4 regions of the Priestia sp. FSL P4-0332 genome follow, and region 2 is predicted to be linked to each of the others. Evidence: riboswitches for the same ligand, from Rfam matches in the RefSeq annotation. Region 2 holds a riboswitch; each other region holds the start of a gene.
The links. A riboswitch is a leader RNA that binds a small molecule or an ion and turns the genes downstream of it on or off. The one in region 2 is predicted to bind cyclic di-AMP.
Positions count from the first base shown of each region.

Region 1: it holds a riboswitch for cyclic di-AMP, as region 2 does, so the genes downstream of both, kdpF (K(+)-transporting ATPase subunit F) here and MKY06_RS20910 (APC family permease) in region 2, are expected to answer to the same signal.
Region 3: it holds a riboswitch for cyclic di-AMP, as region 2 does, so the genes downstream of both, MKY06_RS27155 (APC family permease) here and MKY06_RS20910 (APC family permease) in region 2, are expected to answer to the same signal.
Region 4: it holds a riboswitch for cyclic di-AMP, as region 2 does, so the genes downstream of both, MKY06_RS19950 (potassium channel family protein) here and MKY06_RS20910 (APC family permease) in region 2, are expected to answer to the same signal.

Region 1 covers NZ_JBBOUA010000001.1:3,041,870-3,044,995, forward strand. The annotation lists gene kdpA (potassium-transporting ATPase subunit KdpA) at 1-1,152, opposite strand, end outside; gene kdpF (K(+)-transporting ATPase subunit F) at 1,177-1,257, opposite strand; cyclic di-AMP (ydaO/yuaA leader) riboswitch at 1,636-1,776, opposite strand; gene MKY06_RS15490 (hypothetical protein) at 1,792-1,929, opposite strand; cyclic di-AMP (ydaO/yuaA leader) riboswitch at 2,002-2,144, opposite strand; gene MKY06_RS15495 (undecaprenyldiphospho-muramoylpentapeptide beta-N-acetylglucosaminyltransferase) at 2,531-3,126, opposite strand, start outside.
Region 2 covers NZ_JBBOUA010000001.1:3,972,108-3,975,233, forward strand. The annotation lists gene MKY06_RS20910 (APC family permease) at 1-1,239, opposite strand, end outside; cyclic di-AMP (ydaO/yuaA leader) riboswitch at 1,402-1,543, opposite strand; gene MKY06_RS20915 (N-acetylmuramoyl-L-alanine amidase) at 1,735-2,769, opposite strand.
Region 3 covers NZ_JBBOUA010000002.1:49,432-52,557, forward strand. The annotation lists gene MKY06_RS27150 (phospholipase D-like domain-containing protein) at 25-942, shown strand; cyclic di-AMP (ydaO/yuaA leader) riboswitch at 1,265-1,409, shown strand; gene MKY06_RS27155 (APC family permease) at 1,538-3,126, shown strand, end outside.
Region 4 covers NZ_JBBOUA010000001.1:3,786,544-3,789,669, forward strand. The annotation lists gene MKY06_RS19945 (TrkH family potassium uptake protein) at 1-586, opposite strand, end outside; gene MKY06_RS19950 (potassium channel family protein) at 590-1,249, opposite strand; cyclic di-AMP (ydaO/yuaA leader) riboswitch at 1,374-1,518, opposite strand; gene MKY06_RS19955 (carboxymuconolactone decarboxylase family protein) at 1,634-2,092, opposite strand; gene MKY06_RS19960 (Lrp/AsnC family transcriptional regulator) at 2,213-2,668, shown strand; gene MKY06_RS19965 (peptidyl-prolyl cis-trans isomerase) at 3,117-3,126, opposite strand, start outside.

The DNA of each region.
Region 1 (3,126 bases), 930 kb from region 2:
GATGATGACGTACATCATGACATTCATAAATCCTGCTCCGACACCGCCAAATACGGTATTTAACATCATATTTCCAAGTGTCAATAACCCGGTAAGAGGCGTAAGGGTATCGTGCATGGCATTGACTGCGCCTGTTTCACTTGCTGTCGTCACGATGGCGTACAGAGTTGACATGCCGACACCAAAACGAACTTCTTTCCCTTCCATATAACCGCTCGCTTCATTCAAATGAAAAGCATCAAGTCTAGGGTTGCCACCCCACTCTGTTACAAACGCTGTACTTAAGATAACAATAAAGAGCATACTCATCGATATAAACAAGATGCGACCTTGTTTACGCTGTCCGATCATTTTTCCGTACGTAAAAGGAAGTGCGGTTGGCAACAAAAGCATAAGGACGATTTGTAATACATTGCTCCACGCATTAGGATTTTCAAATGGATGAGCTGAATTGACACCAAAAAATCCCCCTCCGTTGTTGCCTAGCTCTTTGATTGAAAGAAAAGAAGCAACTGGTCCCCTTGCTATTTGCTGGGATGCCCCTTCTAATGTATGGGCAGTCACCGTTCCGCTTAACGTTTGAGGAACACCTAAAAACGCAAATAAAATGCCTGTTATAAAAGCAATAGGAAGTAAAACATGCGTAATTGATTTCACAAAATCAACAAAAAAGTTTCCCATGTCCTTCCCTGCCAACCCACGAATAAAAGCGATTGCTACTGCAAGGGCTGTTGCTGGTGCAGCAAACATCATAAATACAACGGCGGCCATCTGCGAGAAATAAGACAAACCTGATTCACCGCTGTAGTGCTGCAAGTTCGTATTTGTCATAAAACTAATGGCCGTGTTAAAAGCAAGGGCCGGATCCATTCCTTTGATGTGGCTTGGGTTAAGCGGCAGTACCGCTTGAAACCGGAAGATAAGATACACCACAAAAATCATAAACGTATTCGCCAAAACGAGAGCAAGTGCATATTGCTTCCACGTCTGATTATGCCCTTTAATTCCTGCCGCTTTAAACATCACCGATTCTATCTTCCCTACCAAGCTAGTGTTTTTATCGTTTGAAAACACATTCGCTATATAAATACCTACGGGCTTTGCAATAAGCGCTACAAAAACAAGCAGCAGCGCAACTGATAGTAGAAAAATTCCCACGTTTTATTCCTCCGCTTATTAAAATTGTTCTGGATTTAACAGTACATATACTAAATAAATTAAAACGAGAACTGAAATACCTAACAAAATGAACGACATGTTCACTTCTCCTCTCTTTCGTCTACTACATGAGACGACCAGCAAATAATTCCGTACATAGCAGCTGTTAATATGGCAAGCGTTCCAAGCATGATTATATCCAAGTTGCTCCCTCCTAACTGTTTCTTACTACCCATGATTAAGCGTAGTGACTGTTTCTGTGCGTAAAGCATCACGCCCAAGTGAGCTAGCTGCGAAAGGTTATCTTTGATTGTTTAATCCTCACGTATTGTTGCTCTCGTTTTAAAAGCCCTACTATATCCTCTTTACGGTGCAGACATAACCTGCTCTCCTATTTTCCCCATTAAAAAAACCGCAGAAGAGAGTTCTCTTCCGCGGTTTAATGCACGACAAATAAGCCGTGATCGACACGAATTTTTTTACTCCCAAAACGCTTACGGAGTTAGCTGTCGGATTCGGGTTATGGAAGTAACCCTACTCAGTTAAGAGATTCACCCCTAGTACATACGTACAAAATATTGGGTCCCCCGCTCATAATTGATTAAGCGTATATTTGTTATTTAATTTTTAGACTTAATTATGGTTTTTACTGCTGCGTTTAAAACTTTGATTAGCTAACGTAGACAAATAGCGGTTTGCTAGATCAAAAGATTGCTGGTCGCACATTGCTCGGTATTCAATCAATTGAATCATTTGCTTAGATAAATGCATCTTGACGCTCCTTTCACCTATATTTTGAAAGGAGCGTACTATCCGCTGTTATAGAAAACGACCACGATTACACCATCCTCTCTCTTAACGCTTACGAAGTTAGCTGACGGGTTCGGGTCAAGAAAGTAACCCTACTCAATTAAGAGATTCACCCCTGATAATTGGGTCCTCCGCTCTTTCCTTCTCTTTCAGAAAAGACTCAGCGTTTCACAGTGGAACGTTTCATGAGAGTAATCTTACTCCTGTTAAAATTTACTGTCAACAACATTTTTTGAAATTTTAAAAGCTTTATTTTTCTATGTATATTCATTATTTTAAAATAATAGATTCGAAGAAAAAAAGGTTGTGACTGAATGTAGCCCATCTAAAGATGAACAAATGGGATACATGAGCTGAACCGCTTGTGACACCGCAGTTGATTTCTGTGCAAGACTTCGCTTTCCGCAGGAGGCTTCTTCTTGCCCTCCAATCAACTGCTAGAAGGATCTGAACAGGTGAAACCTACGTTCACTTTAACAAAAAAAACGAACCACTAATCAAACACCTTGATCAATGGTTCGTTTTTCACTTCGGCTAAAGTACGTTTGTCCCAGCCTTTTTTTTAACTCATTTTCTCAATTTCATTTACAAGAATTGAAATGGCATCCGTTTTTGTTGCTTCACGCATTGTACGCTTCATCGTACTTGCCTGCTGCTGAAGCTCATTTACTTCCCGCAAAAACACTTCTTTTGTTAACTGTTCTTCTTCCACAACCATACAGTAGCCTTTTTTCTTAAAGGACTGTGCATTTAAAATTTGATCTCCGCGGCTTTGTGCTTTTGACAAAGGAATAATCATCATCGGTTTATGAAGGGCTAAAAACTCAAAGATAGCATTTGATCCGCCGCGTGTAATCACATAATCAGTGGCCGCTAGAACATCTGGAAGCTGTTCATTTACATATTCTAACTGACGGTAGCCCGACTCTTTTTCAAGGCTTGTATCAACATTGCCTTTTCCGCACAGGTGTACAATTTGAAATTTCTTTTGCAGTTCAGGCAAGGACTCTCGAACAATTTCATTGATGCGACGTGCTCCTAAACTTCCGCCCATAATGGTTAAAATTGGGCGCTTATCATAAAAGCGAAGCCAGCTTTCCCCGTTCGCTGCGCTTCCGCTAAATAATTCTTTTCGAATAGGTGAACCAACAACCTGCA
Region 2 (3,126 bases):
AATTAAGTTAATGGTTAGCTTTCCTTGCCAGCCGGCCGGCTTTTCTCTAAGCCATTTGACAATCATGCCTGTTTGAGAAAGCGTGAATGGAATGAACACTCCAACTGCATAAAGAGGGATTAATTGTTCAGTCGCTCCTTTAAAAGCTACAATTAAGACAATAGAAGCAATTCCAAGGGTCACAATTCCATTTGAATAGCCTAGTCGATCGCCACGAATTTGAAACATTCTTGGCATGTATTTATCAGACGATAAGTTGACAGCCAGCAAAGGGAAAGCTGAAAAGCCCGTATTCGCTGCTAGCACTAGAATTAGAGCTGTTGTGCCTTGAATAAAATAATAAAATCCATTTCGTCCAAACACACTCGATGCAATTTGTGATACAACCGTTTCATCTGCTTTTGGAGAAATGCCAAGCCAATAAGCTAAAAACGTGATGCCCGAAAATAAAACGGCTAAAATACCGCCCATCAGCATTAATGTATGAACAGCATTTTTTGCACCTGGCTCTTTAAAGTTAGGCACTGCATTTGAAATAGCTTCTACACCTGTCAATGCCGAACAGCCTGACGAAAAAGCTTTTAATAATAAAAACAAACTAATACCTGGCACTACTGTACCGAGAGATGGATGAAGCTCAGGTGAAACTTGACCTGTCGCTATTTTAAACAAGCCTACCGCTATTAACAAAATAAGAGCAATAACAAATAAATAAACCGGATAAGCTAATACAGAAGCGGATTCTGTTACACCACGTAAATTTAAAACAGTAATAAAAATCACCAGCAAACACGCAATTACTACATTGTAATGATGCAGCGTTGGAAAAGCCGAAGTTAAAGCATCGGTTCCTGCTGAAACACTCACGGCAACTGTTAAAATATAATCTACTAACAGTGACCCCCCAGCGATAAGCCCAGGATTTTCTCCTAAATTGGTTTTTGAAACAATATAAGCTCCTCCGCCTTGCGGATACGCATAAATAATTTGACGATATGAAAGAATTAAAGCCGTCAGGAGTACCAATACCCCAATCGCAATTGGAATCGAATACCAATAGGCAAGGACGCCGACTGTTGCAAGTACAATCAAAATTTGTTCTGTTCCATAAGCCACTGAAGATAAGGCATCTGAAGATAAAATAGCCAGTGCTTTAAGCTTACTAAGCTTTTGATCGCCTAACTCTTTTGTTTTAAGCGGCTTTCCAATCAATAATCTTTTGAGAACTGAATAGTTCACGCAATTTCCCTCCGATGATTGCCTAGCTACTATTTACTATTCATTGCTAAGCTCCGTTACAAGTTCACGAACAAGTGATATCATTCCTAAAAAATACCTTTTTATGTTAAAAAAGCGCACAAAAAAAACACTAAGGGTTCTCAGCGTTTTTACACAGCTTAAACCTCCTCTCCAAAACGCTTATGGGGTTAGCTGTCGGATTCGGGCTATGAGAGTAGCCCTACCTTTAAAAAAAGGATTCACCCCAAGTGACAATGCACAAATTTGGGTCCCCCACTTCTGACGAATTAAGCGATAACAGGTCAATATAATTTTCGGTTAAAGGGTATGATCGATAACATGTTTCTTTCATAACTATCCTTTGTTCTTAGATAATATACTCCCGTACAAATGGTTTGTAAAGCATTATTTTACGTAAACCATAAAATAGTACTTAAGGCGCTTTTAACAGAAAAACAAAAGGCCTTCTGCTCGCTTACAGAAGACCTTTTTGCTTTAACTTTTTGCTTTTAAAACGGCTGCTAGCTTGTTTTTCGTTTGAGGACCATAAATGCCATCTACATCATAAGGAAGATACACAAGCTGAAAACGTCTTACTGCATCTTTCGTTTGAACTCCATATATTCCGTCTACTGACCCTACTTTAAAATTAACTGCGTTTAATGCTCTTTGAAGCTGTTTCACGGCTTCTCCAGAATCACCTTGCTTTAAAATTCCATTGGGAAGTGGATATTGTTCAGCAGGTGGTGTTGGAGATGGGTTTGGTGAAGTCCCTGAAGGAATAACAATTGTTTTTCCAACCTGTAGTGTTAAAGGATCAGAAAGCCCTGTATTCGCTTCTTGAAGCGCTTGTACTGTTATATTGTACTTCTGTGCAATACTGTACAGCGTATCTCCTTGCTTGATCGTATACGTTTTTGTACCTGGTTCAGAAGGTGATGGATTTGGTGTTGGTGTTGGATTTGGGTTTGGAACTGCACGACGGGGTAAATTCAAATAGACGGCAATTCCTTTTGCATACGATTCACCCATGCTTTTTAAAAAAGCTTCGTTTTGGAGAAGTGCTGCATCGGTGCGGTTATCAATAAAAGCTATTTCAGTTAGTACTGCGGGCATATTTGTTAAGCGAAGCACCGCATAATTGGCTGACTTTCGACCGCGATTCGGATGATTATACGATAGCAGCGTTGGCTGTACTTGGCCGTGGACAATTGATTGAAACGTTTTACTGGCATTGCTAGCGCTTCTGTAAACATAATCTTCGTACCCTGTTCCTCCACCGGCATTTACGTGAATAGACATAAATGCATCTGCTCCCCACGAATTAGCTTGAGAAGCGCGCTGAGATAACGATAAAAAAGTATCTGTGGTACGAGTGGTTTTAATCGTAAAGTCACTGTAGGTGCTATTTAAATAGCTTATTAAATATTGTTGAATTTTTAAAACTAAGTTTTTTTCATACAGTCCATTCGCTCCAACTGCTCCTGCATCTGCCCCACCATGTCCTGCATCAAGATAGATTTTTTTCATATTACTTGTCCCTCCTTATTGTTAACATATGCACGGGGGCAAAAAGTGCTACGTATACTAGCCTAGCAGGTGAAAAATCACTAAAAAAAAGACCCGCTGCCTAATGGCAACGGGTTATTCTGCTTTATAGACAGAATACTGAATAAGGATAGCTCTCAAGGAGTGACAGCTATATGCAGAGTGTTGATTCGTTGATTAAATGATAATAATTATCATTTTCATTTAAAGTATACACTACAAGGAAAGTTTTGTCTATTCTATTATCGTCATAAGCCTATTTAAAAAGAAGAACACCTACAACAATGAGAATAATCCAAATTGGAATGCTTATTAAAATTCCTATGACCAAACCTTTAA
Region 3 (3,126 bases), on a different contig from region 2:
CCCTAATTAGTAAAAACTATTAGTATGAAATTCTTTAACCTATTGAAAGAGAGAGCAGCAGAAGGCGTGAAGATTAAGCTTTCTGTGGATCGTTTTGGAGGAAATGATATGTCCCGAACACTTGTAAATGATCTTAAGAAAAACGGAGTTGAATTTACATTTAGTCGAAAAGCCAGCATGCAGCACTTTTTTTATAGTATTAATCATCGGAATCATCGAAAGTTTGTCGTAGTGGATGGAAAAGAAGCCTACCTCGGAGGTTTTAATATAGGAGAAGAATATTTAGGAAACCATAAAAAATTAGGCTATTGGCGTGACTATCATCTACGGATAAAAGGAGAAGGTGTTTTTGAAATTGAACAACAATTTCTGAAAGATTGGGAAGAAGATACAGGACAGCGCCTTTCTCCTCAACATGTTCATACCTCTGACTCTAACAGAGCGAACTATCAACTGCTATTTTCAACTGGGGAAGAACTTGAGCAAAAGGTAATTAAGCTAATTAATTGTGCCAGAACAAAGCTTACCATTGCTACCCCTTATTTTATTCCGAGTGAACGTTTAATGGATGCGCTTATTTCGGCAAAAGAAAAAGGCGTTTCAATTGATATTTTACTGCCGGACAATACCGATGCCTGGTTTACTAAACCACCTAGTTATCCTAAAACAGAGAAACTATTAAGCAAAGGCATTCGAATTTTCTTATATGAAAAAGGTTTTTTTCACGGAAAAGTAGTGATCATTGATCATACAGTAGCCAATATCAGCACAGCCAATTGGGACCCACGAAGTTTTTATTTAAACGATGAAGCTAGCTGTATCATTTATGATCGTGAGATAATTGCCTACGTAGAACGAGAAATTAATGAAGATAAAGCAAATAGTCGCAGATTAACCAAAAGAGTAATAGATGAAATACCTAAATGGGAACGTTCTCTCTAAAAAACACCGGAATGGATTTATTATTATTTTTGATAAAATACTCCAATTAGGTTTTTGATAAATAGTTCATTAAAAAAGAGAGCACTACTTTGTTGTAGTAGCTCTCTTTTTGACTTCAAAAAAACTTTAAGAAAGCATAATACAACTCGTTCGCATAAGTATACTTTTGTGAACGTTATTTACTTTATGGGGAAAAAATACATTAGAGATATGCAATAAAAAAGATGTTTTAAACCGTCTCTTTTTAGTTAACATACCTATTTACAAATTTAATATTCTGGCGTATAGTACCTAACGTACATATATAATCTTGCTATTTTTATACCTTTTATCGCTTAATCTGTAAGGAGTGGGGGACCCATTTTTGTGCTTTTGCACTAGGGGTGAATCTTTCTGGAAAGAAAGTAGGGCTACTTTGAAGGCCCGAATCCGACAGCTAACCTCATAAGCGTTTTTAGAGAGGGGTTGCTTTTATTTGTCCTGAAAAGAACACTAAGCAGAACCTTAGTGTTCTTTTTTGTGTTTTTTTTCTGCCATAGGGAATGATAAAAGTAAAATAATACAGTAAATGGTAAAGGTTTCAGGAGGAATTTAGATGAGTTATTCATCCATAAAGCGCTTGTTAATTGGCAGGCCACTTAAATCAAAAGAGTTAGGCGAACAAAAATTAAATAAGGTCAAGGCCCTAGCTATTCTTTCATCTGATGCACTTTCATCCGTGGCGTACGGCCCAGAACAAGTCTTAATCGTGCTTGCCACCATTGGAATGATCGCATTTTGGTACTCCATCCCAATTGGTATTGGGGTACTTATTCTTTTAACGGCACTTATTCTTTCGTATCGCCAAATTATTTATGCGTACCCAGAAGGGGGAGGGGCGTATGTTGTATCGAAATATAATCTCGGAGAAAATGCAGGTCTTATTGCCGGAGGATCTTTATTAGTAGACTATATTTTAACCGTGTCTGTAAGTATTTCCTCTGGAACTGATGCGTTAACGTCTGCTTTTCCTGTCCTTCATGACTACAAGGTCATCATCGCTTGCTTATTGGTTATTTTTATTATGATTTTGAACCTAAGAGGGGTAACAGAATCTGCGTCAGCATTAGCGTATCCTGTTTATCTGTTTGTTCTTGCACTACTTCTCTTAATAGGTGTAGGAATGTGGAAAGTAGCGACTGGTCAGGTATCTCCTAATGTTCATCCTGCTATTGGAACTGCAGTGCCAGGAATCAGCTTATTTTTACTACTACGCGCTTTTTCATCAGGGTGTTCAGCCCTTACAGGCGTAGAAGCTATTTCAAATGCTGTAACAAACTTTAGACAACCGGCTGCAAGAAATGCAGTACGTACGCTTGTTGCAATGGGTATTATTTTAGCTATTTTGTTTTCAGGTGTCATGTTCTTGGCTTATTGGTTTGGAATTGTGCCTAAAGCAGAGGAGACGGTTGTTTCCCAGCTTGCTTCCCAAGTATTTGGACGAAATGGTTTCTATTATTTTGCTCAAGGTACGACGGCTTTAATTCTAGTGTTGGCTGCCAATACAGGCTTTTCAGCTTTCCCTTTACTGGCTGTCAATTTAGCTGTAGATAAGTATATTCCGCGTATGTTTACGATGCGAGGAGATCGCTTGGGTTATTCAAATGGGATTGTGACACTCGGAATTGCCTCTATTGCGCTCATCATAGCGTTTCAAGGTAATACAGAACGGTTAATTCCTTTATATGCGGTTGGAGTATTTATTCCATTTACGCTATCTCAAACAGGCATGATTGTAAAATGGCTTAAAGAAAAGCCAGCTGGCTGGCAAGGGAAATTAGTGACCAATTTTATAGGAGCTTTGATCAGCTTCACTGTGCTACTTATTTTCTTTACAACGAAATTCTCGCAAGTATGGGCTGTTTTAATCTTTTTACCTCTTATCGTTTATCTGTTCCACCGTATTAAGAACCATTATGAAGAGGTAGGAAAGCAACTCCGTATCAAGCCGGGAGATAAAGAAGCAGTAGCTATAGAAGGAAATGTAGTCATTATACCAGTTGCAGGTTTAACAAGAGCTGTCGAGAATTCCATTAACTATGCAAAAATTATTGGCGACACAGTGATTGCTGTCCATGTGGCATTTGACCGTGAAAGTGAAAAGAGGATGGAAGAGATATGGAACGAACGATATCCGGATATACG
Region 4 (3,126 bases), 190 kb from region 2:
ACAGAAAAGAAATTGTTATGTTAATAATAGGGTCTCCTACATACTGAACTAAGTTATCAGACAGCAGTCCAAACCCTGCGTTATTAAAAGCAGAAATCGAATGAAACAAGCTAAAGAACAATCCCTTAGACCATCCGAATTCCGGAACCCAGCGTATTGCTAAGAAGATAAGTGCAACAAACTCAATTAAAAATGAAAAGATAAACAGCCTTTTAACTAGCAGCACAACTCCGCCGACGCTCGTCTGATTTAAGGCCTGCTGAACGAGCATACGCTCTTTAAATCCAATTTTTTTACCTAGCATCATAAAAATCAACACGGCAAATGACATAATGCCAAGACCGCCTATTTGAATTAACAGCATAATGATCGTTTGACCGATGACGGTAAAACGTGTACCTGTATCTACGACGGCTAAGCCGGTCACTGTCATAGCGGAAGTAGATGTAAAAAGGGCGTCTACCCACCGGATTGGCTCAGTAGTAGAAAAAGGCATCATCAATAGAAAAGCACCAATAATAATTCCTCCTCCAAAAATAGAGATAAGCAGCTGCGGAGGGGTAAGTTTAATGATTTGTTTTTTCATGAGTTAAACTCCTTCTTCTTCAAAACGGTTCAAATCGCGATTATGTCCGATAACAATCAGCATATCTCCTTGTTCAATTATTTCATGTGCGGTAGGCGAAATAACCATTTCCCCGTCTTTTCGCTGAAAGCCGATAATATTGCAGCCGTACTTGGCACGAATGTTTAAATCAAACAGCGTTTTATTATGAAGTTTCTTAGAGGCGACAATTTCGACAATACTATAATCCTTTGACAGTTCAATGTAATCAATGATTTTTTCTGACACCACGTGATGAGCAATACGCTTAGCGATATCGCGCTCTGGATGAATAACTTTGTCCGCTCCTATTTTTTCGAGCACTTTTTGATGATACATATTCACTGCCTTTACCCATACTTGCTTAACGCCCATATCTTTTAAAAGCATGGTTGCGAGTACGCTTGCTTCGATATCATCTCCAAACGAAATAAGCGCATGATCAACATTGCGGATACCTAGCCCCTTTAAGCTAGCTTCATCAATCGCGTTTGCTTGCACAACATATGTAGCTGAGTTGCTAAATTTATTTACTACCTCTTGATTGCGGTCAATAGCGAGCACATCCACATCCAGATTAGCAAACTCTTCAACCAAACTGCCTCCAAAACGACCTAATCCCAATACAGCAAACTGTTTTTTCATAATGTATTTATTCCTTTCTTCAACTGCTGTGTGTTCTCTTAGCTTATACTTTTTCTAAAAAATTACATCCTTTTCTTAAAAAAAGCGCAAAAAAACACAGGAAGGCTCCTGTGTTTTTCCACACTCTTCCCCCTCAAAACGCTTGCGAAGTTAGCTGTCGGGTTCGGGTTTTAAGAGTAACCCTACCTTTTTAAGGATTCACCCCGGAGCACAATATGTGCGTAAATAATGGGTCCTCCGCTCCGTAATGGATTAAGCGATTTTTATTCAAATGTCTATGATCTATTTTTTAGAATAATCGATTCGATTCATGATGCGTTTCACTTCACGAAAGCTATCTTACTCCTGTGGATTTTGTCTGTCAAGATATTTTTAGGGAAGATCTCACTTGCCCTGCAAGCTGCAAAAATCATATAAATCTAAACTGACAATCATTTTGTGAAATTGATCAAATAAATTAATAACAGCCAAAAGCTCTAACAGCTGCGTATCACTGTAAAATTTCTTTAATTGATTCATATCAGCATCCGTCAACTCCCTTGGACGCACCCGGTATACATCAATAAATCGAAACAGTAATCGATCTTTTTCTTCCAGCTCTTTTTCTCTTAACACTTTTTGATTAAGCGTCTCATCGCCTACATATGACATGCTCATACACGTCTCACAGCCGTTAACACCTGCTAGATAAAGCCTAATTTTTTCCTTAGTCTCTTTTTCTACTATATCGCTGTTCCAAAGCGTGTCGTAAAGCTCATCATACAATCTTTTTACATGCGGAATTAAATTCAATGCTTTTTCAAAATTTGTTCCCTCTTCGTTTGCTAACAAAACTCTTGCCATTTTTTACTCACTCCTTTTTAATTATTATAGTAAGAAAAATGGAAATTTCAGATTACATATAAAACATCTTATCTACTATTACTAATCAAATGAAACGTTAATGAGAAAGAAGGTTTTCAATTGAAAATTGATGAAATTGATTTATCGATTTTGCAGGCGCTGCAGCAAAACAGCCGCCTTTCCTTACGAGAGCTAGGAAAACAAATTAACCTGTCTCCTCCTTCGGTGGCAGAGCGAGTAAGGCAGCTAGAGAGCTTTGGCGTTATAAAAGGATATACGATCGATATTGATTATGAAAAGCTGCATTTGCCTGTGTCGTGTTTTATTGAAGTAACCATGAAAAACGGAGAGCATGAGCGTTTTAAACGATTTATTTCTCAGTATCCCTACGCTTTATTCTGTGAACGAATCGCCGGGCAAGCCTGCTTTATTACAAAGCTTCAGCTTCCTCACCTGCACGTACTCGAACAATTTATTAACGAAATTACACCTTATGCCAAAACGATTTCACACATCGCCCTTTCTCACGTGGAGATGGCTCCTGCATTATTGAGTCATTTAAAAGATGAAAAGTGATTGAAACCTAACGAAAGCGGTCCAATCTAAAAGCGAACAATGGGATCAATAAGCTCGTATGAATCACTTTTGACACCGCTGTTGATTTCTGTGCCAGGCTTCGCTTTCCGCAGGAGTCTTCGCCTTGCCCTCCAATCAACAGCTAGAACCAAATAAATAGATTAAACATACGTTCACCATACTAACGAAAAAATCCGAACGATTCATCGTTCGGATCTTCTTTCCATTAAACTACTTTTGTCCCAGCCTCTTTTATTCGTCCAACAGCATAAAAAATAACCCTCCAAAGCTGGAGGGTATAAATTTTCCGAATAATGAAAGTTTTACAACTTCATTTTATCAGGTGCCGACATTTCTGTCTACTTAAAAATGTAAAAGAGCTCTCTATTAATAGAAAGCTCTTTTACCTGCTTGTTTTTTGAAAACAATCAATCTATATAAAAGGGAACTACCTAAGG